Regions from separate parts of the Bacillus mesophilum genome, predicted to be linked through region 3. Evidence: riboswitches for the same ligand, from Rfam matches in the RefSeq annotation. Region 3 holds a riboswitch; each other region holds the start of a gene.

The links. Region 3 has a riboswitch for thiamine pyrophosphate ahead of F7732_RS04535 (LuxE/PaaK family acyltransferase). Riboswitches for the same ligand answer to the same signal wherever they lie in the genome.
Region 1: linked by a shared signal. The riboswitch ahead of thiC (phosphomethylpyrimidine synthase ThiC) and the one ahead of F7732_RS04535 (LuxE/PaaK family acyltransferase) in region 3 are both predicted to bind thiamine pyrophosphate.
Region 2: linked by a shared signal. The riboswitch ahead of F7732_RS18645 (thiamine phosphate synthase) and the one ahead of F7732_RS04535 (LuxE/PaaK family acyltransferase) in region 3 are both predicted to bind thiamine pyrophosphate.
Region 4: linked by a shared signal. The riboswitch ahead of F7732_RS01025 (ABC transporter substrate-binding protein) and the one ahead of F7732_RS04535 (LuxE/PaaK family acyltransferase) in region 3 are both predicted to bind thiamine pyrophosphate.

The regions. Positions count from the first base shown of each region.
Region 1 covers NZ_WBOT01000003.1:488,428-496,071, reverse strand. Annotated here, with positions in the region: gene F7732_RS12025 (sensor domain-containing diguanylate cyclase) at 1-893, opposite strand, end outside; gene F7732_RS12020 (immunoglobulin-like domain-containing protein) at 1,138-1,968, shown strand; gene thiC (phosphomethylpyrimidine synthase ThiC) at 2,207-3,991, opposite strand; TPP riboswitch at 4,130-4,244, opposite strand; gene F7732_RS12010 (DoxX family protein) at 4,479-5,000, opposite strand; gene F7732_RS12005 (hypothetical protein) at 4,993-5,214, opposite strand; gene rpmG (50S ribosomal protein L33) at 5,493-5,642, opposite strand; gene F7732_RS11995 (FAD/NAD(P)-binding protein) at 5,667-6,833, opposite strand; gene F7732_RS11990 (hypothetical protein) at 6,877-7,242, opposite strand; gene F7732_RS11985 (type B 50S ribosomal protein L31) at 7,279-7,530, opposite strand; gene rpsN (30S ribosomal protein S14) at 7,552-7,644, opposite strand, start outside.
Region 2 covers NZ_WBOT01000007.1:122,014-129,657, forward strand. Annotated here, with positions in the region: gene F7732_RS18605 (hybrid sensor histidine kinase/response regulator) at 1-1,102, opposite strand, end outside; gene F7732_RS18610 (cupin domain-containing protein) at 1,204-1,530, opposite strand; gene F7732_RS18615 (DUF1540 domain-containing protein) at 1,797-1,958, opposite strand; gene F7732_RS18620 (hypothetical protein) at 2,070-2,450, opposite strand; gene F7732_RS18625 (ThiF family adenylyltransferase) at 2,585-3,592, opposite strand; gene F7732_RS18630 (thiazole synthase) at 3,589-4,356, opposite strand; gene thiS (sulfur carrier protein ThiS) at 4,360-4,563, opposite strand; gene thiO (glycine oxidase ThiO) at 4,568-5,695, opposite strand; gene F7732_RS18645 (thiamine phosphate synthase) at 5,673-6,278, opposite strand; TPP riboswitch at 6,386-6,495, opposite strand; gene sda (sporulation histidine kinase inhibitor Sda) at 6,714-6,857, opposite strand; gene F7732_RS18655 (hypothetical protein) at 6,939-7,295, opposite strand; gene F7732_RS18660 (ATP-binding protein) at 7,343-7,644, opposite strand, start outside.
Region 3 covers NZ_WBOT01000001.1:924,184-931,827, forward strand. Annotated here, with positions in the region: gene F7732_RS04515 (ABC transporter substrate-binding protein) at 1-711, opposite strand, end outside; gene F7732_RS04520 (ABC transporter permease) at 712-1,464, opposite strand; gene F7732_RS04525 (ABC transporter ATP-binding protein) at 1,461-2,207, opposite strand; partial or broken gene F7732_RS04530 (acyl-CoA reductase) at 2,223-3,670, opposite strand; gene F7732_RS04535 (LuxE/PaaK family acyltransferase) at 3,670-4,746, opposite strand; TPP riboswitch at 4,954-5,062, opposite strand; gene F7732_RS04540 (NAD(P)/FAD-dependent oxidoreductase) at 5,107-6,231, opposite strand; gene F7732_RS04545 (CBO0543 family protein) at 6,482-6,958, shown strand; gene F7732_RS04550 (flavin reductase family protein) at 7,070-7,558, opposite strand.
Region 4 covers NZ_WBOT01000001.1:187,321-194,964, reverse strand. Annotated here, with positions in the region: gene F7732_RS01055 (peptide chain release factor 3) at 1-90, opposite strand, end outside; gene F7732_RS01050 (NupC/NupG family nucleoside CNT transporter) at 340-1,557, shown strand; gene treC (alpha,alpha-phosphotrehalase) at 1,639-3,324, opposite strand; gene F7732_RS01040 (GNAT family N-acetyltransferase) at 3,828-4,286, opposite strand; gene F7732_RS01035 (twin-arginine translocase TatA/TatE family subunit) at 4,605-4,802, opposite strand; gene F7732_RS01030 (cell wall hydrolase) at 4,976-5,581, opposite strand; TPP riboswitch at 5,845-5,951, shown strand; gene F7732_RS01025 (ABC transporter substrate-binding protein) at 6,084-7,079, shown strand; gene F7732_RS01020 (thiamine-binding protein) at 7,092-7,385, shown strand; gene F7732_RS01015 (ABC transporter permease) at 7,382-7,644, shown strand, end outside.

The DNA of each region.
Region 1 (7,644 bases), on a different contig from region 3:
ACAATAAAATAGCTTAACATCTCTTTCGTTGGAGCATATGCCTCGTCCACCGTCTGCCTGACAATGACAGTCCAACCCAGACCTTCATAGTCTCTATATCCATCCGTTAAAGCAAAACCTGTTAAATATTCCTTTCCATCGTCCCATTTCTCTACAGCCCAAGCAGCCTGATCTGGTTCGGCATGCTTTAACTCATTAAAATTCAGCGTATGACCCAGCATTTCTTCAGGTCCTAGGAGAACATCATGATTTTTGCCAACAATGAAAATTTCAAGATCTTCTCTGCCTTTTAAAGTATTCAGCATGGCCATTTCAACCTCTTTAGCCCATTCCCAGCTTAAGTGTGCCGCCAATACTCCAGTAAAAACACCACCATCGGTTGTAATAGGCATACTAATATCCACAAATTTCATCGGTTCTCCAGTAGGATTTGGCAATAACTCAGCCAGCAGTACCGCTTCATGAACATCACCAATAAACGGCCTTTCCAATGCTTCCTGATAAACTGGCCTCTCTGAAATATCTATTCCTCTTAAAATATCATCTGTAGCTGAAATAACTTCCCCTGCTTCATTGGTTAATCCAATCCAGCTGAAAGCAGGGAAGCTTTCTCTTACCTGATTCAGCAATTGGTCGATTTCGTTAAGATTTTCCTGCTCTTTAATGGTCTGCATTTCACTGATAATCTCAACTTCGCCATTTCTTGACCACATATACCGATCAAGCTTGTCCCCCATTAAATAGGCCATATCTGCTAATGAATCACCAATTTCCGTTTGTACTTCCTGAATGGAACGCTGCCCAATTAAAAAACTTAGTATAATGACTAAAAATACCATAAGAATGCCAAAAATAATCGATAGTTGCCTTTGCAGACTACTAGAAAATAACATATAGAACCTCTCCGTTTGTTTAATCTTATTGTTGCTGCGTTTCATGGAGGTATATTCTAGGATGCAACTTTTTTCAAGCTATATAATGATCAATCATGAACATAGTAAGTATATAAGATGTGAAGGAATTTTTGTATAGCCGATTTACAAATACAGTTTAATATTTCAAAATAGTTTTACAGATGAAGTTCTAAGAAGTAACATTTTCCCATCTCCTCCGTCTATTGTTTTAGGAGGGAAAAAAATGAAAAAAATCATCTTATTCGCTTTATTTGCCCTTTTCGTAACTGGATGCAATTCAGGTACGGCCGGCACAGACCATGTAGAAAAGGAAGAAAAAGAGATCACGATACCAAATGATCTTCCACAGCAATTAAAAGAGATCGACAAATCAAAAGTAAACACAGCTATTCAATTTGAGAGTAAATCATTTTTGGATTTAATGGATTCAGTCTTTTTTGAAAATCGTGATCAGGAAGGTTATCAGCGTACAACACATCGTGTATACAAGGCTGGGGACCAATTTGAAATCGATCCCGATGGATTATCACCCACTGCAAGATATGAAGTTGAATTCTTGAAATTTAATTATGAAGAAAGGAAGTTTGAAACGATCATAGAAAAAACAGTTGAGCGCCAGGATCCAAGTTATTTTATTACCATTCCAGATGAAGAGAATGTTGCTTATTATATTGAACAAGTAGCAATAGGTGAAAATGATGAAATTCGGAAACAGGAATATCATCAAATCTTTGTACCCTATAACGAAATAAATGCAAGAATTGATTTAGACAAGACACACTATTACCCTGAAGAAAAGATGACCGTTACGCTGACAAACTTGGGGACGATTGAATTAGGTACTGGTTATGGTGTGATATTGGATAAATGGAACGGAGAAAATTGGGAGCAGTTTGAGTTTGAACAAATGGCACCAGCAATAGGGATATTATTAAGAAATGAAGGCACTTTTTCGCAGGATGTCGAGCTTTCTCAGCTTGAAAAAGGAACCTATCGTGTAATTCAAACTTTGACAGAGGATGACAGAATATCCGCATCATTTACGATTGAATAAATAGAAGACTGATTAAATGGCGAGACTTCAAATTTTCATAGCTGGGAAACTCCTTGCTATAGCATTTTCCCTAAACCAAAGAGCTCATATGATAATGAGCTCTTTGGCTTTTCATATGTGTTGATCCTTTAGGATAAGATGCTCCCCTTTTACTGTTTTCTCACCCAGCTGTGCTTCAGCATTCATCCAGCACATAAGCGAAAATAAACTGCAATTTCACCAAGATATCAAAATGGTTCTATTTATAGATTTGACTTCCGCCTTCTTTAAATTCTTCTGCCTTTTGCTTCATCCCCTGCTCTATAACTTCAGTTGAAACAAGCATATTCTCTTTTGCATAGTTTCGGATATCCTGAGAAATTCTCATTGAGCAAAATTTGGGTCCGCACATGGAACAGAAGTGAGCCGTCTTAGCACCTTCTGCAGGCAAGGTTTCATCATGATATTGCAGTGCCCGTTCTGGATCAAGGGAGAGATTAAACTGATCCTTCCATCGAAATTCAAACCTTGCTTTTGATAAAGCATTATCTCTTATTTGGGCACCTGGATGGCCTTTAGCCAAATCGGCTGCATGGGCAGCAATTTTATAAGTGATCACACCTTCCCGGACATCATTTTTATTTGGCAGTCCTAAATGCTCCTTTGGCGTCACATAGCAGAGCATGGCTGTTCCATACCATCCGATCATGGCTGCGCCGATTGCAGAGGTTATATGATCATAGCCTGGTGCAATATCGGTTGTTAGCGGACCTAATGTATAGAATGGAGCTTCTTGACAGATTTCAAGCTGCTTATCCATGTTTTCTTTAATTAAATGCATTGGAACATGTCCAGGACCTTCAATCATTACCTGTACATCGTACTTCCAGGCAATTTTAGTCAGCTCACCTAATGTTTCAAGCTCGGCAAATTGAGCTTCATCATTTGCATCTGCGATTGAGCCAGGACGGAGGCCATCGCCTAATGAGAAGGCCACATCATAGGTTTTCATGATTTCACATATTTCTTCAAAGTGTGTGTATAGAAAACTTTCTTGATGATGAGATAAGCACCACTGAGCCATAATGGAACCGCCGCGTGATACGATACCAGTCATTCGCTTAGCTGTTAATGGAACATAATGCAGCCGCACACCAGCATGGATTGTAAAATAATCTACCCCTTGTTCAGCTTGCTCAATCAGAGTATCGCGAAATACGTCCCAATTAAGATTTTCCGCAATCCCATTCACTTTTTCAAGTGCCTGATAGATTGGAACAGTGCCTACAGGAACAGCTGAATTTCGGATTATCCATTCCCGTGTTTTGTGTATATTTTTCCCGGTCGATAAATCCATAATAGTATCAGCACCCCAGCGCGTCGCCCAAGTCATTTTTTCAATTTCTTCTTCAATTGACGAGGATACAGCGGAATTGCCGATATTGGCATTGATTTTCACATGAAAGTTGCGGCCAATAATCATTGGTTCACTTTCAGGGTGATTAATATTTGCTGGAATGATGGCTCGTCCGCGGGCGACTTCCTCACGGATATATTCAGGATTCATATTTTCCCGAATGGCGATAAATTCCATTTCAGGTGTGATAATCCCTTTCCTTGCATAATGAAGCTGTGTAACATTTTTTCCTCGTTTTGCCCGCAGAGGCTTTCTTTTTAGCCCGGGAAACACACCGTGCTGGGTACGCTGGTCGTCTTCATTGCGGTAACCATTATCTTCTGGCTTTACCCTGCGACCTTCATAGCTTTCAATATCTCCGCGTTCATCGATCCATTTCTGGCGAATGGGCGGCAATCCTTTTGTCAGATCCACTGCATAATTCTGATCCGTATACGGTCCGCTTGTATCATAAATACGTATGGGCTCGTTCTTCTCACCTCCAAAAGATCCGGTGGTGGCACTTAGTTCAATTTCTCTCATTGGCACCTGGATATCAGTCCTAGTACCTTCTACATACACTTTTTTGCTGCCGGGAAAGCTGGACATAATGGAAATCATTTTACCGTTTACTGTGGGGTTGATCATTTTATCTCTCCTTTAACATAATGTTAAGGACATGATCTCGGGAAATGCAAAGACATCCTTCAGTGAAGTGCATAAAAAGAAGCTGGGTCCATTGTAAAATAAACAGACCCAGCTTCAGAATATGCAGAAGTATACATAGCAAGTATTCACTAACTTCCCTACGCTGGCATGATCCAGATCAGGTCCAAAGGGTCAAGAAACTTTATCGCGTTTCCCTCTCAGCCCAGCTTATTGGACTCCCCCAGTTATAACTATTCAATTGTGCTTTTAGTTTAATATAAACGAACAGTAAATAAAAGGATATTTTAGGATTTATTGAAAAATAGGACGAAAGAAACTCTGATACTGAGCGGAAGTTATATAGTAGCTTTTAAAGATTGCTAGATGTAGCTTCAGAAACTGAACTAAAAAAAGGTTGAACTAGTAAGCCTAATTCAACCTCATACTATATAATTTGTTTACAATAGATTATTAATGAAAATTCACATTACACTCTGCTAACGTTCGCTCCACTCTCTTCTTCTTTCCCTTTATTTAATTGCTTGCGGATAAAAGGCATTACATAATAGTCAAGTCCGAATCTTCCAGCGTTGTAGCCAGCTGCTAGAATGAATACACCCATTAGAATGTCTGTCGGGTTATGAGATACAGTACCTGTAAGCAAGAAAGAGAAGTTCATCAAAATTCCGAAGAATGCTGCTGCTGTTGTTAAGCATCCAAGAATTAATCCAAGTCCTACTAAGAATTCGCCCCATGGAATAATGAAGTTAAATAGATCGGCATTCGGTAAGGCAAAGCTTTGAAGGAAGCTGTTATACCAGCCAAAAACAGGTGCACCATCTGGTCCCATTACCGGGTTTGCGGCTGCATTAGCCAGGAATCCTTTTGAATCAAATCCTCCTGTGATTTTCCCCCAGCCTGCTGTAATCCATAAATATCCCCAATAAACACGTATAACTGTTAATAGTGCTGCTGCAATTTTGTTTTCTCTTAACCAAGTGTTAATCATCTTGCATCTCCCTTTCTTTTAGTGAAAGATTATTTTTATGATTGCTTCTTACACTTAGAATATACCATGGTGGAGGGTACTCTACATCAACATTGTGATAAACTTCACAATGTTGTAATAAAGATGTGACGGAATGTTGAACAATGTGGTTTTTTATAGAATCTTCATCACTAGAAAGCATTTGTGTTAGTGAGGAAATTGCCGCTGCTGACATTTCTGCCCTCTATTTACATCAGAATCCGATTATTGGAGCTCATTTGAGGAAAAAAAGCTGGATTAAACGAAGAATTCAATAAAAATACTGCAAAACCTTAAAAAAATATAACTACTAGACCTTTGAACCCTGGATATCCGCCGTTAAATGGGATTTATCCGCCGTAAAAAAATATATCCGCCCAAAACAGCGATTTATCCGCCAAACCCCGCTCAAGACATACAATACGCAAAAAGCCGGCAGCACCAATAGTGCGCCAGCCGGCTTCTCAAATAAAATTACTTCGTCTCTCTATGCAATGTACGCTTCTTCAAGCGCGGGCAGTATTTCATTAATTCAATTCTGTCCGGGTTGTTGCGCTTATTTTTCGTCGTAATATAATTACGGTCTCCAGTTTCTGTACAAGCAAGTGTAATGTTTACTCTCATGATCAAAACTCCTTTTCGTTTGATTTATACACTTAAAACAATTCTTTCAGCCGCTTGACGGGCTCCAGAAATATTCCTTGCAATCGGTCCCATCTCCAGCTCGGCCAGCGGTCCTATCACATATAAATGCGGACACCATTCGAGGGACGGACTAACAATGGGATATCCGCATCTTGCGCAAGGCAGACTGTATTTTTCAATCGTCTTTTCCAGCCAGCCGCCACCGGGTCTTTCAGGCTTAAAACCAGTTGCAAGGATAACGGACTGAACTTCAACAGAACCATTTTCGGTGGTTAAGCTAAGCTCGTGATTTCTCCCGTTTCGGGCGGAAATAATCTCACCATCGATCACTTTGAGAATTCGATCCTGCTCAAGCTTCTTCAGTTTACGGAATAGCTCTTGCGGCAAGGAGCCTCGATTTCTTGCCGTTTTAATCATTTCTCTTCTTGTATCATAGTCATTAATCAATTGATATGGCTTCTGATTTTTAGGTCCTAACCAGCCTGGATCACTGTCAAAGTCATAAACCCGATAAGGATGCCTTTTAATTAGATGAACCTGGCCGGGATACAAGACTGACAGCTTGATGACTAAATGGGCAGCTGAGATGCCGCCTCCCACAACAGCAATAGAAGGCTTTATTTTCGTTAAATCGGCAGCTTCATCGTAAATATGGAAGAGCTGATGTGAGTGAGCTTTAAGGTTACTAGCCCATTCCGGTATATTCAGCTGGCCATTCACACTTAGTGCCAGTACCACGTTTTTCGTTTTAAAACGATTCCCAGCTTCAGTGTTGATGGTCCAGCTAGCATCTTCCCGGTCAACTCCATTTACACAGCCTTGATGCCAGCAGGATTCCATGTTGAGATTTCGAAACAGAGCTTGGCTATGCTCATTGAAAAGCTCCAATGAAGGCCGTTTATATACTCCATAAAAATCACTTTTCTTTCGATTCTGGTCGTCAGCATATTTTCTCAAAGAGAAAGGCTCAACATCCAGATGATGTACAGACGGTGATCTTAAAAATTTCATCTCAATCATTTCTGTTGTTTTGGTCCAACGGTATAGCGGTGTTTCATGGGGGTCAATGATGAGCAGCTGATCTGCTGATACTTTGTTATTTTTCAGTAGAAACGCTGCAATTGTACAGCCTTGAATGCCGCCACCTATTACAATCCATTCGTAGACCATGTCTATCTCCTGCCTTTAAAACGAAATTATTACGATTTAAACTTCAAGCTTCATGAAGGGAAAAATAAAAATATTTAACATGATCACCTATATTTTTATTTTGCATGCGAACTTTTTCTGTTAAATCAAGCCATTGTGCATGCTCCATTTTCTGCTCAAGCTGCATACTAATAGTGTCTTCAATTTTGTGCATTGTCATCATCAGCTGTCCAAAGGAAAGATTAAAGTGTTCGGCAGCTTGCCGATGAGGTGAATGTTTGACAAGCAGTGACATGAATTCATCCGAGGTTGAAGCTTGACTGGCCAGTTCATCTTCCAGATTAACAACATATTCATAAATATCCTTTTGCCTCGAAGGAAGTGATTTAATAATCTCTCTTGAGAGAATTTCCATTAAATGAGTATTCATGCTAATACCCCCAACCATCTTGCTAATAGCAACATCTTACTTATTTTTCATATTATATTTTTGCATAAAGCGATCTGCACGGCCACCGCGTTCAGCAAACTTTTGAACACCTGTATAGAACGGATGTGTATCTGATGTAACCTCTACTTTAAGCAGCGGATAGGTGTTTCCATCTTCCCAGGTAATCGTTTCGTTTGATGTTTTCGTTGAGCCTGTTAAAAATTTAAAACCGCTATTTGTGTCCATGAATACCACTTTATGATACTCTGGGTGAATATTTTCTCTCATTTTAAATTCCTCCTTTTATATTTACCAGCTGGCTTTTTTCACACCCGGAATTTGACCTTTATGAGCATACTCTCTGAACGCAATCCGGGACATTTTAAATTTACGCAGATATCC
Region 2 (7,644 bases), on a different contig from region 3:
CTGTGATACGATACTTTAAGATCGACCAAAAAACATTATTTAAAACTGCTGCCGCTGCAAAAAACAGAAATACAACATCTTCCCGACCGCTGATGACTAGTCTGGCAAACTGGATGAGTGCTGCCAGTCCTGATATAAACAGGATCACGCCAAGAAAGAAGCTGTAATTCAGAATGAGATGTACAGGCACAGTAATTATAAAAAAAATATATATGACGCAAATATATGGATAATAATTAAATAATTTAGGAAGTTTGTAATCAAATAGGAAATACTTTATAAACAAAAAGAGAAATAATGCTGTACACGTATATATAAAAAATATACTTTTTATAAGCTCTGCATAAGTCATTGGAAGAACAGATAGAAGCAATCGATTATCTGAAATTAAAACCATTAAAGAAGCACTAAGCATGAGCATCACAAAAAATAGAAGTGCTCTGTTTCTGAATCCGATTAAATACAAAAGAAAAACGTACAACCCATGCAGTAAAAACACAACAACCACAGCTATTTGGCTTAAGGAGCTAAGTTGTATACTTCTCTCAACGAATTCACTTTTACCGAAAAGTATACCGCCTCCAGAGTTCTTCTTCATGTCTACACCAAGATCTTCAACATGTACGACCACTTCCGTGTGTTCTCCATTTAGCAGAAATTGAACATCATATGGAGTGGATTCTGGTATAGCGTTCCCTGAACCGCCTAAATATTGGCCATTTATATAGATGGCTGTTTTTGCCCGTACAGATGGAAAACGAATACTGTAGAGTTCGTTAGCATTTTCCCCTTGGCGGTGATTGATCATTATCCGATATGTTCCATAGCCGCCAGATGAATACCACATGTCTTCTACCGTTACGATTTCTTTGCGCCCCTCAGAAAATGAACCAGTACTTATAATGTATTCATCCGAATAAAATTCCCATTGCCCTCCAAGTGCGATTTCTGACTGAGTTAAATGATTGAGATGGACGATTCCATTGACACCATTAGCCTGGGGAACTGAGGTATTGAATACGAACATGATCCATAGTGCTCTAGCTAAAATAAGTAAAACTACAAAAAATCCAACTAAAAGAAACAGATTTTTTTTCTTCATCTTTTACCCCTAAAATATCTGTACTAATTTTCCATTCTCCCTACATTATACGGAAATATATGAAGAGCAGATAGATTATCTTGAAAGATAAAATGATGAGCCTATTCTAAAAAGTCTTCTCGCTGTGGTGAAAAGACATCCAAAATGACCGAACCTTCTTCCAGCGATCTAACACCATGAGATGCATTTGATGGCACATAAATACTATCTCCAGCTGTCACTTTCTGAACATTTCCACCTAGTTCAAATTGAAAACTTCCCTTTATAATATAGCTGATTTGCTCATGGAAATGTTGATGGACCGCCCCTATTGCTCCTTCTTTAAAGGTAACTTCAACCATCATTAATCCTCCGCCACGGGTTAAAATTTTTCGGCTCACTCCTTCCCCCACCTCATAAGACGGCACCCCTTCTCCATATATAATCATTCTCTCTTCCCTTCCTTTCCGATAAACATTGTATTCATATATTGAACTAGTTCGATATTATTAAAAAAATACCTATAAAAAATTTCAATTAATTCTCTTTTTGCGAATAATAATGATAATTATTATCAACACTATAGATAGAAATGTAAGGCAAAGGATCCTTCCGCAATCTTATCTTAGCAGCAAAAAGAATGGTCATGGATATTTTAAATGTTTATGGTATAAAAAAATAAAGAGACAACCATAGCCGGTTGCCTCCATCATTCTTATAAATCTGCGGGTTCAAACGTTTTGCAGTCGGTTTCACTGCTAGTCGAAGCATCATCTTTTTTGTTATTGACAATATAAATTTGCGTTGCACCACATTTGTTCTCAGAATTGATATTATAAGCACAGCTGTTGACTTCACACAAAACATCTTTTGCCATGAGATAGACACCTCCCTTTATCTCTATTCTACCCAAATAGCGAGGTTCTACTCATATGTGGAAGTATCTTAATGAATTCAATTTACTTTCGTTCAATCATGCCAAATCCGACTACTTTTCTTCATCTACACCCTCATATTTCTCTAAAAACTGCATAACTTCTTCTTTACTGCTGGATTGGAATAGAGGTTGTTTGTAATTGATTTTACCCAAGTCGTGATATAAGAGAAAATAAGGATATTTATTGTCTAGAGGTAAAGGAAGGTTTTGCTCCCTTGCCCAATATTCTGACATCGGCGAGGACTCCCCTAGGCTTGAATATGTCCAGATCTCATCCTCCACTGCATAATGATTTTGTAAATCTTCTTCTGTATCTTCAAAGTCTTTATACACGACATACATGCTGATTGTGTCCTCGGTTCTTTTTCCCAAGTTTGTCTGTTCAGGCAGTGATTCTTTTTTTCCGCCAAAAAGCTTATTAAATAATCCCATTTTCTACCCCTCCAGTTTAAAAAGATAACTTTTTAAGAAGACAAAATACTAGGCTTAGTTGCAATATATTTTCTAAATGTATAAAAATAACCTCATAAAGAATTTTATCCCATGAGGTTACGGAAGATCAAAGGTTAACCGGTCAATCTTGTATATACGTTTTTGGCCATGGTGATATCAGCGGTTCCGTGAATGATGGCTCGCCCATCCTTGAATAATATCACGCGATAAGGCTCATACTGAAATGAAAGCAAATGTGCATTAGCCAGCATATTTGTGGTCTGCTGTTTCCATTGCTTTGACAAATATTTGAGATCAAGTGTTCTCGGTACCGGAGGACGGATATGAACAGCATCCCTCCCGCATAAAATATCAGCTTTCGTTTGTTTTTCCATTGTTAAAAAAGGATGAAGTTTCTCTATTCCACAGCATGGACAATCAAGGTTCTTCAGTTTTTCGACATTCATCTCTGCATGTTCCATTTTCCAAATATCAAAAGACCGCAAAGTCGATGTTACATCTTCACCGGTTAGGATTTGCATGGCTTGTGCAACTTGCATAGAGGCAACCCACTGGACAATCGGACTAATTACTCCTTCTGTATCACACGTAACATTCTGTGATGGAATATAGTCAACAAGACAATGAAAACATGGTCCCTTTCCAGGCAAGATTGGATATGTCATTCCATAGCTGCCGACACAAGCGCCAAAGACAAATGGAATGTTTTGTTTCATGGCAGCATCATTGATCACTAATCTCGTTTCAAAATTATCTGTTGCATCCAATAAAATGGATGCTCCTTCCGCCAATTCCTCCACATTTTGAAAATAAATATCCATTACATGCTCTTTTATGATTGTTTGACTGTTTATGGATTGAAGCCGCTGTTTTGCAGCTACTGCTTTAGGCAGTTTCTGCTTTGCATCATCCTCAGTGTACAGCTGCTGTCTTTGCAGATTGCTCCATTCTACATAATCGCGATCTGCTATAATCAACTTCCCAACACCAGCACGAACAAGCATTTCCGAGATCGCAGAACCTAAAGCACCCATTCCAAACACGACTATTGTGCTCTCTTCTATTTTCTTCTGTCCTGTTTTGCCGATGAATAATTCCTGTTTCAAGTAACGGCTTTTCAAGATGTGATCATTCCTGTCATCGGACTGCTTGCAACTCCATAGTTTTTTTCGTGAATTCTGCCTGCTTCATACCCTAATCTTCCTGCTTCTATTGCCATTTTCATTGCCAATGCCATTTTCACAGGATCCTCCGCCCCTGAAACAGCTGTGTTTAATAAGACAGCATCTGCTCCGAGCTCCATGGCATAAGCAGCATCCTTCGGTGAACCAATTCCAGCATCAACGATAACAGGTACATCACTTTGCTCAATGATAAACTGGAGATTTAATGGATTGATAATTCCTCTCCCTGATCCAATAGGAGATGCACCGGGCATAATGCCATGAACACCAAGCTGTTCAAGCCGTTTTGCCAGAACGACATCATCTGATGTATAAGGAAGAACGATGAAGCCTTCCTCCAGTAATAACTCAGAAGCTTTCAGCGTTTCAACAGGGTCTGGCAGGAGCGATCGATCACAGCCGATCACTTCTACTTTTATCATGTCGCATAATCCTGAGGCTTTTGCCAATTTAGCAATTCTAACCGCCTCTTCAGCTGTTTTTGCACCAGCCGTATTAGGCAATAATGTATATCTCTTTAAATCAAGCTGCTCTAGAAAATTGGGCTGTGTTTCCTCAAAAATATTCATTCTTCGCACTGCAAATGTAAGAATTTCACTTTCAGAGACGTCTACCGCTTTCTTTTGGACCTCAAAAGATGGATATTTTCCTGTTCCCAGCAGCAATCTGGACTGATACGTACGATCTGCAATTTTTAACATGCATTAACCCCCTCCTACAAAATGAATAAGCTCTACTTTATCACCAGTATTTAATTGATGGCTTTCATATCTATCCTTCAGTACAATGTCTTGATTGATTTCTACAATAACAATACGATTTTGCAGTTCTAAAAAGGCTAGAAGCTGAGCAGTCGTTTTTACGTGCTCTGGCAATTCATGTACCTTCCCGTTTAGCTCGATTTTCACCTATTCACCCCCTCCCAATTGAAACGGCCGATGGAAGGCGATCAATTTTAAATGCTTCGACCCATTCTGAATTAACTGGATTGCCGCTTATTAAATTGGCGATCATTTTCCCTGTTCCAGGAGCTAACAATATTCCGTTTCTTTGATGACCAGCTGCAAAGTAGAGACCTTTCTGTTCCGGATGTTCTCCGATAAAAGGAAAACCATCAAAAGTTTGCGGTCTTAAGCCAGCCCAGCTTCTCAGCCATCTCATTCCTTGAATGGAAGGCAGCATTTCTTTTGCCTTTTTAATCACCATCTCTATCCCCTCAAGGGTAGGTTCTTCATTCCAGTCATCCCATCTTTTCGTAGCACCCACAATGAGTTCATTATTGTTTCTTGGAACAATATAATGCTGATCATGGAAGATGGAGTGGACAAGCGGCAGCTGATCATTTAAGACTGCAATACACTCACCTTTTACTGGAATAATCGCATTCATTAACCCTGTTTGCTGAAAGAAATAATTGCTCCACACACCGCTGGCAATCACCACCTGATCTGCCGTAAACGATCCCTGTGTGATATTAACCTTGTAGTGGCTGTATTCATTAACCACAGAAAAAACCTTCGTAAATTCATAAATCTCTGCCCCAAGAAGTAATGCCCCTTTACTGAAACTATTAGAAGCAATGGCAGGTGTTACGTGGACGTCCTCCTTTAAAAATGACGCTCCAATGATTTGATCCGTTAAATGGGGTACTTTTCTTTTTGCTTCCTCTCTTGTCAGCCATTCTACGGCTGGCAGCTGCATAAGAGAATTCCTTTCTTCTCTCTCCTCGGATGTGAAGGCAAGCTGAAGCAGTCCGCCTTTTTTCATTTCAAAATCCATTCCCGTTTGTTCTTTTAATTCATGATATAGCTCCTTGTATAAAAGCTGGCTGCTGCGTGCAAAGGAGTATACATGCTGAAATTCCTTATATTCCGAATGAGCACCAAGCATACCGGCTGCGGCACTAGTTGACCGACTCCCAATTTTCCGCTCTTCGAATAGAGCAACTTTGCGTTTATCCTTTGCCAAATAATAAGCGATTGCACTGCCAATAATTCCGCCTCCTATGACAGCCACTTCAGTGTGATTGGTTTTTAACATATGCACACCTCTCCTTTAATCTTCTAGCTGCGTCAGCTGGGTTACTGGATGCAAAGATTGCTGACATAACAGCTGCTCCATCCGCTCCATATGAGGCAACTTGTTCAATACGATCCTCATCAATACCGCCTATGACGTACAGTGGGATTGAAACAGATCTTTTTATATCTCGGATGGAGCTTAATGGAATTGGCTCCTTTCCCTTTTTGCTGTTTGTCGGAAAACAATGGCCATACAGCATATATGCTGCACCTTGTTTTTCCGCTCTTAACGCTTCTTCCAGGCTATGAACTGATATGCCTGCATTTAAATGGGGGTAGGTTTCTTTCACCTGCTCAAGCGGCAGTCCATTTCCCGGCAAGTGCAGCTGCTGCAGCTGTAAAAGGAGAGCAACATCCATACGATCATTCATTAGCAGCTTTTCCTTTGGCACTCCCTCATCAATTAAGCGCTTACCTAATTGATGCAGTTCCCCCGCACTTCGCTGTTTCTCTCTAATTTGGATGGAATCAACATAAGGATAAATTTGAATAATTGATTTTATCAGTTCATTGATCTTTTGATACCCATTCGTAACAGCCATCAGCTTCACATTCTCAGCCCCTTTCTTTTTCGGCCAAACAAAAAACCACTCCCCTAAATATAGGAAAGTGGTTAAAATTTGCGCACGCTTTAATAAGCGCAAATGTATAATTAATAGCGCCACTTTCCTACGCAGGTACGAACCTGTTCAGGTTATGAGGGTTTAAAAGTAACTACTTTATTCTCAGCCCTTATCAAGGGATCCCCTAGTGTAATTCGTATTATAAAGATGTTATACATATTTTAGCATAAATCAAATAAATTTCCACACTTTTCACATTTTTATGACGTCTCCATCAAGCTTAAGAAGTCGCATTCTGAGATGTAAACTCTTTTTTGTTCAATCTGTTCTCCATCAGTATCAATATCTCATTTGATTTATGGTATATCTATACACAAAAAAAGAAGCAGTGCGTAGGAGCACTGCTTTTCGATGCTATGATTTCATTTCAACTGAATTTTTTTTCACAGTTTTTAAGTTTCTTCTAATCATCTCTTCTGCTAGCATTGCAATAAAATCTTCATCAAGTTCTAGTCTTATAGCATCTTGATAGGCTTCGATTAATTCCTCATTTGACATTTTCAAAACAAACCTTACCCCTTTGACACAGTTTTACCCTTATATTTTACATTTTGTTCTGTAACAGTACAAAGTAAATTTTTATATTTCCTTCAAAGATGAAAGTGCGAGGACAAGGGCTTTCCGATAAAATTCCTCTCGCTCTGCTGATAGTTGGCCTTCAATTTTAGAGTAAATTCTCTCAAAATTATCAATTATATGCTCTGTTTTCATTCCCCTGCTCGTTAATACATTGTTAAGCCAATGAGAATAATCGAGGAAAATCTTTGGTTCATTGACTGAAAATGCAGTTTCGAGATTTTTAAAGTGATGCCCGTTATCTTCCTTGCACTTTTCTTTTCCCCTTTCTCCAAATCGCTCCATTAGTTCAGGGTAGGCAAGATATGTATCCCTCATGACATCTTCTATAATGTTTGCAATAACTATATCGTCATTCATCCTTATCACCTCTATCAAAAGCAATTCCGAAGCTTCATTTACGATCCTTACATATCTATAGGCAGGATAATGGTAAATTGTGAACCGATTCCCGCTTCACTTTTTACCTCAATTGTACCTCCATGCATATTGATAATGTGCAGAGAAACAGCCAATCCAATTCCAGTACCCTTCTCTTTCATCGTGAAAAATGGGGTGAAAAGGTTTGCAATGGTTACTTGTGTCATTCCGATGCCATTGTCCTCAAAAGAGATTTTAATGGCATCATCTGTTAAATCCGTTCTTATGAAAATTTGTCCATTGTTTCTGTTTTTGCTATTTTGGATCGCTTCCATCCCGTTTCTCAAGA
Region 3 (7,644 bases):
AAACGCCTTAAGCAATGCTTCATTTTCTTTATAATATTTCTCTGTTACAACAAAAACATCACTTGGCATATTAAGATACTCCTTCACCTCAATGACATCCACTTCTCCAAGCCCCTTCTGCTGACCAGTATAAAGACCCGTATCGGTAGCGGCAGTTGCATCCACTTGTCCCTGTATCAGCGGAGCAAAATTTAATAGTCCTGTTTCTACTATTTTCACGTCGTTTTCCGTCAGCCCTGCTTGATGAAGAGCAATCAGCAAATTTTGCCGCGTTCCGCTGGACAAACTATAAACACCTACTGTCTTTCCTTTTAAATCTTCCGGACGGGTCAGATTATTTTCTTTTAGTGATACAATGTTGAAAACATTTTGAGGATAAATATTATATATAACCTTTAGCTTTTCACCTTGATCCAAGGCAAAAAATAATGATCCAGGATCTGTGAATGCGATATCTGCATTTCCGGAAAGGATGTTTTTAATTGCATCGCCTCCCCCGTTCCCCGGAACAATCTCAACTTCTAAGCCCTTTTTGGAAAAGAATCCTTTTTCTTCATCTACAAGTAAATTTGTTTGCTCCGTAATCAGCTTGCTCCAATTAGCTATTGAAATTTTTTCTATTTTCTCGTTCTTGAGTACATCTTCACTGGCAGTGCTGCAAGCGAAAAGGATAAAGGACGTACACAGGATCATGCAGACTATTTTTCTCATTTATCTTTGTCTCCATATATATTTAGCAAAGTATTTATTTTCAATCAGGTTGACAGTCTGATATAACATCATACCGAGTGCTGTGAGCAAAATAAGGCTGGAAAACATAAGCGGGGTATCCATCATTCCCTGTGAAGCAATAATGACTGCACCAAGTCCCTCACTGCCTCCTATAAATTCCCCTACTACGGCCCCAACCAATGCCAGCACAACACCTACACGAAAACCGGCAATAATAGCTGGAATACCAGCAGGAATTTTTAATTGAAAGAGGATTTGCCATTTGTTTGCACCTAGCATTCTAAACAAATCTAATTGCTGTTTATTGCTATACTTTAAACCTGTCATCGTGTTCTCTAAAATAGGAAAAAAACAAACTAAAGCAGTGATTACGACCTTTGATGTCATGCCAAACCCAAACCATAAAATGAATAAGGGAGCTAAAGCGAGCTTTGGCACTGCCTGACTGGCAATTAAATAAGGAGTTAGTACTTTGCGAAAAAAGACTGACTCTCCCATCACGATCCCAGCTGTTAATCCAAAAAGACCTCCAAGTAGAAGACCTAAAAGTACTTCTGATATGGTTCTCCCTATGTGCGGAAGAAAATATCCGCTCGTTAAATGCAGCCATAAAGTCTCCATAATGATCATAGGCGAAGGCAAAACGAGCTGCGACATTCTCAGTGCTGCAAGCTCCCAGATAATGAGCAGCATCATAAAGATTCCGATTGATACACCAGCATGTCTCTTCATAGATGTTTACTCCCCATAACATCTCTTATCTTTTTGCTGTATGTATTAAAAGAAACACTATAACGGGTATGTTCCAGACGTGGTCTTTCCAAGTTTATTATGGTATCAAAAATGATTTTCCCCCTGTCCATTACCGCAATACGATCGGCTAAAAACACTGCTTCAGAAATATCATGTGTAATAAATAAAACAGTTGTTTCCTGTTTCTTGCATAATTGCAGGAGATCGTGCTGGAGTTCTTCCCTTGTAATGGCATCTAAAGCAGCAAAAGGTTCATCTAAAAACAGAATAATCGGTTTTTGAATAAGAGCCCTTGCAATGGCAACCCTGCTTTGCTGCCCGCCTGAAAGCTCAGAAGGATATTGGTGAATATGCTCTGCTAAACCGACTTGTGCTAAGAGGTTATAGGCCTCCTCTTGATCTTGCTTATTCATTTTTCTTTTCAATTTAATAGGCAGAAGAACATTTTCGATGGCCGTTTTCCACTCAAGCAATGTTGGTGATTGAAATACAAAACCATATTCATTCGATGGCTTTGTTACCTTCTTATTATTTATCATGATCTGTCCATCTTCACCCTGCAGTAAACCAGCAGCAAGTTTTATTAAGGTTGTTTTTCCGCAGCCGCTCCTGCCAAGCAGACAATGAAATTCTCCCTTTTCAATTTGCCATGAGACGTCATCTATAATGTTTCGCTGCTGACCGTAAGAAAAACGAACATTTTGAATCTCTAAAAAACCCAACAAGTCCACCCTCCTTTAATTTGAATAAGCAGAAAGCGGCTCAGCCAACTCTAATGTGCTTGCTTCGATATCAGTCATCTTCACTAAATCTGCTAAACTAAAGCCGCCATCCTGGTGCCAGCCTGCTTCTGGGGAGGTCATCCTTCCAATCGCCGTCATTCTCGTTACCCCATAAAGAGAAAGTTGTTCACTCCACAGAAAGACATTTTCCGGAGAGGCACTCAAACCTGCTGTCTGCAGCCATTTTTTATAATGCTTAATCTTTTCTAACACCTCGTCAATTTCATTAAAAGCAAATACTTGGATAGACCTGTTTAAAACACTGGGCAAGAATTCGCTTGAATGATCTTTGTAAATGACAATCCATCTTTTTTTTCATCAGAAATTACTTCTTTATCTTTCTCTGCAAACAAACTCATTTCTTCTCTTTGCTGATTACGAATGAACGAAGCAGACTCCTCTATTGACAGTTCTCTGCGCGGAAATCGGATTTCCAGCGCGGACAGCTCGTGAGCAAGATATTTCGAAAATTCACCGGGTGTAATCAGCCCGCCTTTTTGAACAAATATCGCTTGAGGTGAATAGCAGCCTTGCTGATCATAGCGAATGAGATCCTGTGCAGCCAAATGACTCGTTTCTACAGCTTTTTGCATATGAAGACTTTCTTTTCCGATAATCGAGAAACTGATTTTGTGACCATGGGAAATGAGCTTGCTTGTAGCCGGTACTCTTTGTTTAATGGACGCAAGGCTTTGATCACTTCCATAGGCAATGACCGTCTCACTTCCTTCAAAAAAAAGAGTCTCCCTTTCTTCGTCTCCGCCTTTCCATGTCACAATGGCAAAACAATTCTTTAACTTTGGCTCCACCTCTGCTAGAATGCCCGCAAATAACCCGGCAAATAGCGGCTCTTCACTTGCTGTTTTTCCAACGCTTCCGGACTTGACGAGCAGCGCTGAAATAAAGCTCCATAGGGGAAGGCCTGGAACATTTCCAGCCCAAATATGCCCGGTAACATCTGCTCCTACTGCTTTTGAATAGCCGCCTTTTACTACAGGCTGAAAATCATCCAGGAGCTGCGGATTGCCGAAGTCCTCCACCAGAAAACGCTGAAGCTCATGTTTTCGAAACCGCTGCAAAAATGTGGTTAAACCTGTACGGATGATTTCCTGATCATATCCTGTAATGATTGGCAGCCAAGTCTCCGCTAGTCTCCGCTGTTTTGATTGACGATCTAGTAATATATGAATCGCTTGATCTATGATAGCCACCAGCTCTGATACTGAAAAGCTCTTTAAAATGTGTGCATTAGCTTTCACGATCGACATGATTTTCGATAACTGCTGCGGAGAAAGCTGAGGTACTTTCACTTTTGCAGTTAGCCCGTTATAAGAATAGATAATTTCCCTATATTCAATGGTTTCATTGTTCATTTCAGGCAAATAGCCAGCAGTGATTTCCATTATGATTTCTCCTTCGCATATCGGAGAAATTCATCGACTGCAAGTGAGCATCCTTTTTGCTCAGACCCTTGTACCCTGCCTAAAAGGTGAAATCCTTTGTCAGTCTCTACACCTAAATCTTCTGTTAAAATGCTGAGGGCAGAATTAAAGTTAGCTAGGTCATAATGAACAAGCACCCCATTTTTTCCAAAAGGCACATCTAATCCAGTTAAGGGATTTATAACTCTAGTACGGATCCAATGTGGTCCCGATTTTACAGATGGACTATCTTCATTGCCATCATCATAAAATTGTGTGCTTAACTCTGTCATGCCGTACATATTGATGCAATCTGATTTTTCGACACCTAAGTGTGTTTTTAATGCTGAATAAAATTCCTCTGTCTCCACATGTCTGGACTGGTTTTTATAACCGCCTGTATCTAATATTCTGCTTCCTTTTGGAAGTTTAAAATATAGCTTTTTTTCCTGTAAATAATCGATTAGATGAACAAAACTAAAGCTTGCACCTAATAAGGCATATGCTTCTCCTGACTGTTGCGAGATTTTTAATTCTTCAAGCAGTAACTCAAAGTTGATACCATTTCCTGACAATAAATACTTGCTTTCTGAAGTGCCTAAAAACTCTTTAGCCAGAAACAAGTAACGAGCTAGTGAGGAATTGGGCATTTCCTCATGATCAGGGAACAAAATTCCCATCTTGATCGCTTTTTGCTCTTTCATGAATCTCTTTTTGAAATTTGTGATCATCGATGAATCAAACACTGTCAGTGTGGGGTGATAATGCTTTCCTTTTATCTGTTTAGTTGTACCGCTCGTCATAAAAGTCGCTTCAGCTTGCTCTGTAGATATACAGGATAGCGGCACATCTTTAAAAGCCTGAATCGGCACAGAAGGAATGTCTCTCCAACTTTTAACATTTCGAGGTGTTTTTCTTTTTTGCTTGCTAAAACGCTGAAATGGCAGATTATGCTCAAACTGATAACGGAACAGCTGCAGTGCAAGCTCATTAAAATCATGAGAATGTTCGTTTTGAATAAATTGTTGAATGGAAGCTATTAACTCTTTTTGGGTCATGTTCGATTCCAGCCTTTCTATAATCAGTGGCCTGAATACGATAATGCCCGCAGTCAACTAGATTGGGGGATAGTGTTATAAGTGAAGGATACTTTAAAAAGCAAGCAGGACATAGTGATCACCTTGAACAATCTAAGTGAACAGCCCATGATTCCCTTTTAAAAAAATGATATAAAAAAATACACTTCGCGCCAGCAAAGTGTATAGTTATACCCTAATCACATTTCCTACGCTGGCATTATCCAACAGGTTCAAACGGTCTATGACAGTTAGTCATACTCTCAGCCTGATTCCACAGGCTCCCGTATTTATTCAATTCGTAACTAGTTTAGCAATTATTACAGCTATTGTAAACGCTTTTTATTCCTTCCTTTTAATAGCGGTACCTACATCATAATCTTCCAGGTTCACTTCTGCTTCTTCTCCAAGAGCTATTTGTGCTAATAATTTTCCTACATAAGGTCCGGCTGTCAGCCCTGAGGCACCTAAGCCATTAGCCGTAAGAATTCCTTTAAATTCAGGGATCCGCCCAAATACCGGTAAAAATCCAGGCGTGTGCGGACGAAATCCTACCTTTACTTCACTAAGCTCAGCATCCTCAAGACCTGGTGCGGTTTGCAGTGCTTTCGTTAAGATGTCGTGAACTCCTCCTGCCGTAACCCGCAATTCTAATGTTTCCAAATCTTCATGTGTGGCACCTGCCACAATCTTACCGTTTTCGAATGCAAGCATGTATTGGTTGTTTGGCGGCATAACCACCGGCCAATCTTCTGTATTTTCATCTTGAAGCTTTAAATGAATGATTTGCGCTTTTTGAGCAAACACTTGAAAATCAATTTGCAGCGGTGATAACAATTCTTTTGCCCACACACCAGGTACAGCAATCACTTCGTCTGCCAGTATATGTTCTCCATTGACCTCAGCACCGATCACTGTTTGATCTTCTGTCAGCAAACGCGCAGAACCATTTATAATTCGCGCTCCATTTTTTTTGGCTGCATTGATCAAAGAAAGCCGAAGTTTAGCGCCGTTGACTCGTGCTCCTCCGCTTACATGCACAGCTTCATATTGATCACTTAACGGCGGAAACAATTCCTTCTGTTTAACGGCATTAATCTCAGTAATTTCACCAATTTCCGGTGCTTCTTTTCTTTTCAGTATAGCTCTTTCTTTTAACTTTGATAGCTTGCTGTTCTCAGATTGAAGAGCAATGGCTCCTACCTTTTTATATCCCGTATTCTTTTCTCCGTCTTCATCGAGCATCTTGATTAGTTCGGCATAATAGTTCGCACCATTTTTCACCAGTGTATACCATGGCTTATTTCTCCTCTGTGAAAGCCATGGACAGACGATTCCTGCAGCAGCATCTGTTGCCTGCCCCTTATCATATCGATCAATTAAAATTACTTCTGCACCTTTACGGGCAAGATGATAAGCAGCAGAAGCACCTAGAATGCCTGCACCAATGATAATCATTTTTTTCATATTACTACACACCTTTTTCAAACCATTCTTATGTAAATTTGCTTAGGTTTTTACCTCATATTACATAACTTTTACTCCTCGGGCAATGCAGAAGTTTTCACAGCGTTATTATTGGACATGATCATCTAGGTCTATTTAAATCATAATTTTAAGATCGAATTATTAATTAAACATTATAGGTAGATCAGTTAAAAATGCACATAAAATAACGTCATCATAACCATTCTATAGTTAAAGAGAGGTGAGGATCTTGAAGCATAAACTTGATAAAACAGTTGAAGTTTCGGCTTGGATTGTTATGTCATTATTATTGATAAAATTTGTTCCTAAAAACAGAATGCGCGAAGCACAAGTATCCTTTTTATTTAAACAAATTATAACTTGGCTTTTTGGCTTACTAGTCGTCGAAAAAGGATTAATTTCCTATCCTCATCGTTCATTTTTCAAAAAAGCGAATAAGTCTAGTTTTACATTTGAATACTTTGTTTATCCAGGCTTATGTTCATTATTTAATTTGTATTATCCAGTGAAAAAAAATAAGGTATATAAATTTTGGTATTGCACTTTCTATGCAGCAATCATTACTGTATTCGAAAGCATTGCAATTAAATACACAAAATTAATCAGATATAAAAAGTGGACTTGGTATTGGAGTTTTATAACGATGTGGTTTACCTTCTACATCTCGCGTCGATATCAAAAATGGTTTTTCAAGCAAACACTGTAAAGGAATTATATGCAGGATAAAGGATTCAACATTATTTCATCTATTATTTTATTAGTAATCAATATAAATAAGAGACCAAATCCGCTGACTTGGTCTCTTATCTGCTTTGAATTATTCATAAAACTCTGCAGGAATTTTTCCAAACTTGCGATTATGATATAGCAGCGGTTCTTTTTTCCGGCTGACAATGTCTGTGACTTCCCCGATTAAAATGGTATGATCTCCCGCTTCAACACTCTTAAATGTTTGGCATTCCATAACACCCAAAGCACCCTCGATGATCGGCAATCCTTGTTGAGATAGCTTCCATTCGCAGTTGGCAAATCGATCAATTCCTTTGCTTGCAAATAAAGCACATAACTCTCCCTGATCTTCCGCTAATACATGAACAGCAAATTTGCCTGATTCTTTAAACACATCATGTGAAGAAACCTTATGATCAATAGACCAAAGGATCATCAGCGGGTCCAATGAAACGGATGCAAATGAATTTACTGTTAACCCAAGTGGTGTACCGCTCTCGTCAACTGTTGTTATAACTGTAACTCCAGTTGGATAGTTGCCCATTACTTCTTTAAATTTAGCTGTATCTGCACTCATCCTGCTCCGCCTTTCCGAACATATTCATCTTTAGTATATCCGAATATATTCCCTGAAATGATTCGAAATTACTTCTTTTCTAGTAT
Region 4 (7,644 bases), 740 kb from region 3:
TTCGGTTAATGTTGTTTTGCCTGCATCCGGGTGGGATATTATAGCAAATGTTCTTCTTGATAAAACTTGATCTTTTAAATTTTTAGACATGTATCTTCCTCACAACTTTCATTTGTCATACCCTCAATTGTATCGTCCGCCGCAAGAGTTTGCAATCCTCTTTTCCTGACAGTGTTTTTCACGTCATTCACATGCTTATCCTTTACTTTAATGGGTATACTTCTAGAAGTTTGTTTCTTCAGTCACTGGTATCTCTATTTTAAACATATTCACATGTTGTCAGTCCGTTTGTACATAATACTACTATTGCAGCTTTGAATACTTTATTGAGGTGATATTATGAATTTCATTTGGGGCCTTTTTGGAATCATTGTCGTCCTTGGCATCGGCTTCCTTTTATCAAATAACCGCAGCTCCATAAAGCTCAGAACCATTTTATCCGGGTTAGCGATTCAAATTCTCTTTGGCTTTCTGGTTCTAAAATGGGAAACAGGAAGAAGCGTATTAAACTGGTTAACAATGCGGGTAAATGATATTATCAGCTATGCAAATGAAGGAATTAACTTTTTATTTGGCGGCATTTTTACGGAACAGTCTGGCATTACTTCCGTTTTTGCTTTTCAAGTATTACCGGTTGTTATTTTCTTTTCGTCTTTAATCTCTGTACTCTACTATCTAAAAATTATGCAATTTTTTATTAAGATTCTGGGTGGAGGTCTTTCTTGGCTCTTAGGAACTCGTAAAGCAGAATCTCTTTCCGCTGCCGCAAATATTTTTGTGGGACAAACGGAGGCACCCCTTGTTGTCAAACCCTATATTGCCCGCATGTCTCAATCTGAGCTGTTCGCAGTAATGACGGGGGGACTTGCATCCGTTGCCGGTTCCGTTCTGATTGGATATTCACTGCTTGGCGTTCCATTAGAATATTTAATAGCTGCCAGCTTTATGGCTGCCCCTGCTGGTCTTGTAATGGCCAAGCTAATTTTGCCAGAAACAGAGGGCATAGAAGAACCTCAGGAATTTGAGATGGAAGATGACAAAGATGCAGCGAATGTCATTGATGCTGCCGCAAAAGGAGCCAGCGTAGGCCTTAACCTTGCTCTTAATATCGGCGCAATGCTCCTAGCATTTATCGCCATTGTTGCTCTATTGAATGGTCTTTTAAGCGGAATCGGCAGTCTATTTGGATATGGAGATATTTCAATTGAGATGATCTTAGGCTATATCTTCTCACCGCTTGCATTCGCAATCGGAGTACCATGGGACGAAGCTGTTACAGCAGGGAATTTCATAGGACAAAAGCTTGTTCTAAATGAATTTGTTGCATATTCAGCTTTTGCACCTGAAATCGATCAGCTCACAGACAAAACCGTTGCTATTATTAGCTTTGCTTTGTGCGGATTTGCCAATATTTCCTCTCTAGGCATCCTTTTAGGCGGACTTGGAAACCTGGCACCTAATCGCCGTGCAGACATTGCAAAGCTTGGCATAAAAGCTGTTATTGCCGGGACACTTGCTTCTTTGCTTAGTGCAGCAATTGCTGGAATGTTATTCTAAGCACTCTTTCTATTCAGTCAAATGAATCATATATGAAAATAAAAAGGTAATTGCTTCTGAATTCGCAATTACCTTTTTATATTATTTTTTTAAATAATAAACGATCGATTCATACGGCCGAAGCTTTATCTCGGCAAACGGTTCTGGAGAGTGCTCATAATTTGAAAGCAGTATCTCAGCCTTATAGCCATCAATATTTTCTTCGTCCGGCAGCTTAAAGGATGCCGAATCAGTATAAAAGTTGTTGACTACAAGCAATTTATCATTTTCTCCATTGCGAATATAAGCAAATATTCGCTCATCGTTTTCAGCCAGCAGCTGATAGTCACCTGTTGTAATTATGTCAAACTGTTTACGAAGGCTGATTAGCTTTTGGTAATGATAAAATACGGATTCTTCATCTTTTAATGCATTTTCTGCATTAATATTTTCGTAATTTCCTGCTACATTAATCCATGGAGTGCCGCTTGTAAAACCTGCATGAGGCTGACTATTCCACTGCACTGGTGTACGTGAATTATCCCGTGATTTGCTCTTTAGGATCTCTATAATTTCTGCCTCACTTTTCCCTTGCTGCTGCATAAGTTTATACATGTTAAGTGATTCAACATCTCGATACTCATCAATAGAATCAAAGCCCGGATTGGTCATCCCAAACTCTTCTCCCTGATAAATATATGGCGTGCCTTGCATCATATGAATGGTTGTCGCAAGCATTTTAGCTGATTCACGGTGATACTCCTTGTCGTTGCCATAGCGTGATACAACACGCGGCTGATCATGATTGCACCAGAAAAGAGCATTCCATCCGCCGCCTTTATGCATGCCTGTTTGCCATTCAGATAAAATTTGCTTCAGCTTAATAAAATCAAAATCCGCTAGAGCCCATTTTTCGCCATTAGGGTAATCTACTTTTAAATGATGAAAATTAAACGTCATGCTAAGTTCCGTCTGGTCTGGGTTTGAATACTTAATACAGTGTTCAATACTAGTAGATGACATTTCACCCACTGTTAAGGAGTCATATTTTGAAAAAACGTTTTGGTTCATTTCCTGCATGTATTCATGAACTCTCGGCCCATCTGTATAGAACTTACGGCCGTCACCTGGAGGAATGGACCCATCATCATCGGCAAAGCTCTGATCCTTTGAAATAAGGTTGATAACATCCAGTCGAAAGCCATCAATACCTTTCTCAAACCAGAAATGCATCATATCATATAGCTTTTGGCGCAGTTCTTCGTTTTCCCAATTTAAATCTGCCTGAGTAACATCAAATAAATGCAAATAATATTGGCCGGTCTGTTCATCAAGCTTCCAGGCAGAACCTCCAAACTTAGACTGCCAATTATTTGGCTCGCTTCCATCTTCCTTTGGCTCTTTCCAAATATAATAATCTCTGTAAGGATTATGGCGAGATTTTCTCGCTTCCTGGAACCAGTCATGCTCCGTCGATGTATGATTGACAACAATATCCATGATTACTTTAATGCCACGTGCATGAGCTTCCTTCAAAAGACTTTCAAAATCATTCATTGTCCCATATTCAGCTTGAATACGGAAGTAATCGCTAATATCATACCCGTTATCTCGCTGAGGAGAAGCATAGATGGGCGTAAGCCATAAACAATCAACACCAAGCTCCTTTAAGTAATCGAGCTTATCAATAATTCCAGGCAAATCTCCTACACCATTTCCAGTCGTATCATTAAAGCTTTTCGGATAAATTTGATATACTACAGCTTTTTTCCACCATGGTTCATTCACTATTCATCACACCTGTTGTTAGTTTTATTGTTTCACCAAGATATTTTTCTGGTAAAGAATGATTCTGTAATGTTTTTAAACAAGCCTAAAACTCAAACTTGTATATACATGTTTCTGTTTTCGCTTTCATTTTAACTTGTATAAACATCTCAGTCAAATCATTTGTTACAGCTGATTCAAATCTCTGATTCTTTTTTATAAAAAAAAGGGTTTTCTACTTTTTCCTGAGCTGTGGTGAACAGCCTCTAAGGCGGTCTGCCTCCAGCAAGGCAGCAGCTTTCGTCTGTCATCAAATAACTATTCTGCTCTGCTTTTGCCATCTCCAGTCATATCGCTAAAATGCTGCTTAGCACTATTAAAAAGAAGCGCCTTTAAAAAAGGAGCTTACTTTTAATAGCAGCCTATTCATTTTTTATCCATCTAATAGTCCTTTCAAAACGTCCAAAGCAAAAAAGCTCAAAATAATTTTGAGCTTCCAGCATTATATTGTGAATTGTAGTATTTTACTGGTTAATCGTTTTGACAACGGCCATTTCTTTTCCAAAGCGATCTCCGTAATCGATAAACCCCAAGCTCTCGTATAAACCATGTGCCCCTAAATTTTCGGGATGATAGCCTACAACGAGCTTCTTTGCGTTTGGCAGATTGGACATTTTTGAAATCATTATTGAAGAAGCATCCTTACCAATGCCCTTACCCTGAAATCTATGATCAATCATTATTCTGTAAATCCAGTAACCATCAAGTTCTTCCGGTTCCGTATTATACATTAAAAAACCTGCAACTTTATCACCATAATATATAACAAACGGTCTTAATGACGGTTCAAATTTAGACTGCAGAATCGATATTGCATTGTTTTCTATAAATTTTTCTTGATTCTCTGTTATCTGCAATGAACAGCACTCATACCAGTTTTCTGCTGTTAATTCAGCCAATCTTACTATTTTGTCAATACTCAAAATTTATCCCCTTTCTAATATGGGGAACTGCTAATTGTTAATTAGACGTTACCCCGTTAGTGCATGCTGTATAAGTCATTAATTTATTTTTCATAATGAACGCCTCCTTGAACAATTGCTTTTTTTTTAATACTCCTCTATCCTATCACAGTTCCTTATAAAAATTACACAGATTATATGCACTCAAGCTCATTTCAGCATGACAAGATCTGTACAATGTAAAAGGACTTACATTTCGGGAAATGAAAAGGCTCAAATCACGAATGATCTGAGCCTGTATATCTGTGCTTATATTAATTTAAATTCTCTAAACTAAACTTAATCTTTACTTAAAGAATTCTTTGGTTTGTCTTTAGGTTCATCTTCATCAGAAGTTAAATCTTTTGCAGAGTTTTTGAACTCTTTCAGAGTTTGTCCAAAAGCACGGCCAATTTCCGGCAATTTTTTGGGTCCAAAGATAATAAGTGCTAATACTAATATAAGAATTAAACCTGGAATACCTATATTTGATAACATAACAACCACTCCTTTACTTGCATCATAGACGAAGATAAACAGAAATTCAAGTAACCCAGTAATACGCCCATATCAAAACCACCTATGTCAATGGCAGGTAAACCTGCTGAAGCTTCTTCTAAATCCAGGTCTCTCTTCCCTTAAAAACAAAAAGTAACATAGCTTCTGCCATGTTACTTTGCAAAACGGTGTTTTCCAATTTCACCTGTAACGGTTTGAGCTCTTAACCAGGTGCTATCCGTCAAATCCGGATTAAAGAAAAAAACAGCTTCGTTATTCCCTTGTCCCTCTAAAGCTATTGCCTCATTTACTGCCTTTTTTGCCTCTTTATCAGCTGGTTTATTAATGCTCCCATTGTCGACAGGCTGAAATTGTCTCTTTTCATAAATCACTTGCTTAATACTATCAGGAAATCGCTCATCTTCTACTCGATTTAAAACAACTTGAGCCACTGCAACCTTTCCTTTATAAGGTTCACCTTTTGCTTCAGCATGAACAAGCCGGGCAAGCAAGTCTTTCTCTTTCTTGGATATTGTATTAGGTATAATTAACTTATCTCCAGAATTAATAGCTTCTTCTGACAAATGATTAACTTCTTTTAATTCCAGCTCTGATACTGAGAATTTCAGTGCCACATCATATAATGTTTCCTGATCCTTAACCGTATAAATGGTAACAGAGTCCAGCGTTTCAGCATTTATTTTCTTTGGTTCAGTAAATGTATATTGGAATGAGACCATGACAATAGCAGCAATCATGCTTAGAACAAATTTTTTCATTCGTTCTCCTCCATTCATTATAGTCTCGGCACAACAGAAACTACTGTAACACATTGTTCAAGAATAGGACAAACTCAATCTTTTCCATGGTTAAAATGGTAAAATCTTCTTCCGCCATTTTTCTTGCTAAAAAATAAAAAGCTTTTTACTAGAAATTTCTTATTTTTTTGCTATAATGAAGACGTAATGTGGAACGCTAACCATTTTTAAACAAATACTTTACAATTATGTAAAGACTGAGACTTTTGAATATAATTTCATATCGTTTTATGTAGGGGAACCGCTCTGCGGTTGAGATTTCATTATATAATGATAACCCTTTGAACCTGATCTGGCTGATACCAGCGTAGGGAACATAATGTAATGCAATATTATGCTTATTTATTATGTCCCCTGGCTGCAGCAGCCAGGGGTTTTATGTTTATAAGGGAATTGTTCCATACTACTCATATGACATTAACTGAGATCTTCACGGTATGATCTGCACAATGAGGAGGAAATTATGAAAAAATGGATGTTAACTGCATCGTTATTAATGGTTTTAACGGCTTGCGGAAATAACGAAGATACGGAAAACAACAGCAGCAATGAAGCGGAAGAACTTGAAGAAGTGACAGTAGTTCTGGATTGGACACCAAATACAAATCATACTGGACTTTATGCAGCCGTTGAAAATGGCTATTTTGAAGAAGCAGGACTTGATGTCGACATTATTTTGCCTGGTGATGCTAGTGCAGATCAATTGATTGCTTCAGGCAAAGCAGATTTTGGAGTCAGTTACCAGGAAAGCATTACACAAGCAAGGGTTCAGGGTGTACCGCTTGTTTCGATTGCAGCTGTCATACAGCATAATACATCAGGCTTTGCTTCTCCTGTAGAAAAAAACATTGAGACTCCTAAAGATTTTGCAGGAAAAACATACGGAGGCTTCGGATCTCCAGTTGAAGAGCAAATCCTTGAATCCTTAATGAGATCTGAGAATGCAAGTGCCGATGATGTTACGATCTTAAATATTGGCAGTGCAGATTTCTTCACTTCAGTTGAAAGAGATGTTGATTTTTCTTGGATCTTTTACGGCTGGACTGGAATTGAAGCAGAATTACGCGGTATAGATTTAAATATGATCTATCCTACCGATTACTCGGAAAATCTGGATTATTATACACCTGTTCTTGCCACTAACGAAGATATGATCAGCTCTAATCCTGAAATGATTGAAGCATTTTTAGAGGGAGCTTCAAAAGGGTATGAATATGTAATTGAAAATCCAGCGGAAGCTGCTGACATTCTAATAGAAGCAGTTCCAGACCTGGATCCTGAACTAGTTAAGAAAAGCCAGGAATGGCTGGCACCACGTTATCAGGATGATGCCGATCAATGGGGAGTACAAAAACTAGAAGTATGGGAAAACTACGGTAATTGGATGTTTGAAAATGGATTGCTCGATGGCGAACTGGATGCAGAAAAAGCATTTACGAACGAATACTTACCAAAATAGGGGGAGAAAATCTTGGCTAATTCTTTAGTGAGTATACAAATCATTCCAAAAACTAAAAATGGGGAAAATGTCATTCCGTACGTTGACGAGGCGATTGCCATTATTGATGCGTCCGGCATCAAATATGAGGTACACCCTCTTGAAACTACTATGGAAGGTGACCTAGATCAAATTTTTGCGGTTATTAAGAAAATGAACGAAAAAATGATTGAGATTGGCAGTTCCAATGTTATCTCTCAAATCAAAATTCTATTCCAGCCAGATGGCATTACAATGGATACCTTAACGGAGAAATATAAAGGATGAATACTGCTTTAAAGAAAGGATGGAGACCAATACTTGTTCTCCTCCTTTTATTCTTATTATGGGAAGGGATTGTCAGGTTTGTTGAAGCACCATCCTGGCTAGTCCCGGCGCCAAGCCTGATTTTTCAGGAAGCATATAACGGCTGGTCTCAGTTTGCACCTCACCTGCTTTCGACGACTAGCTTATCACTATATGGCTTTGCGATTGGTGCAGCTGTTGGGCTTGCCGCTGCCTTTTTACTGCACATGCTTCCTTTTGT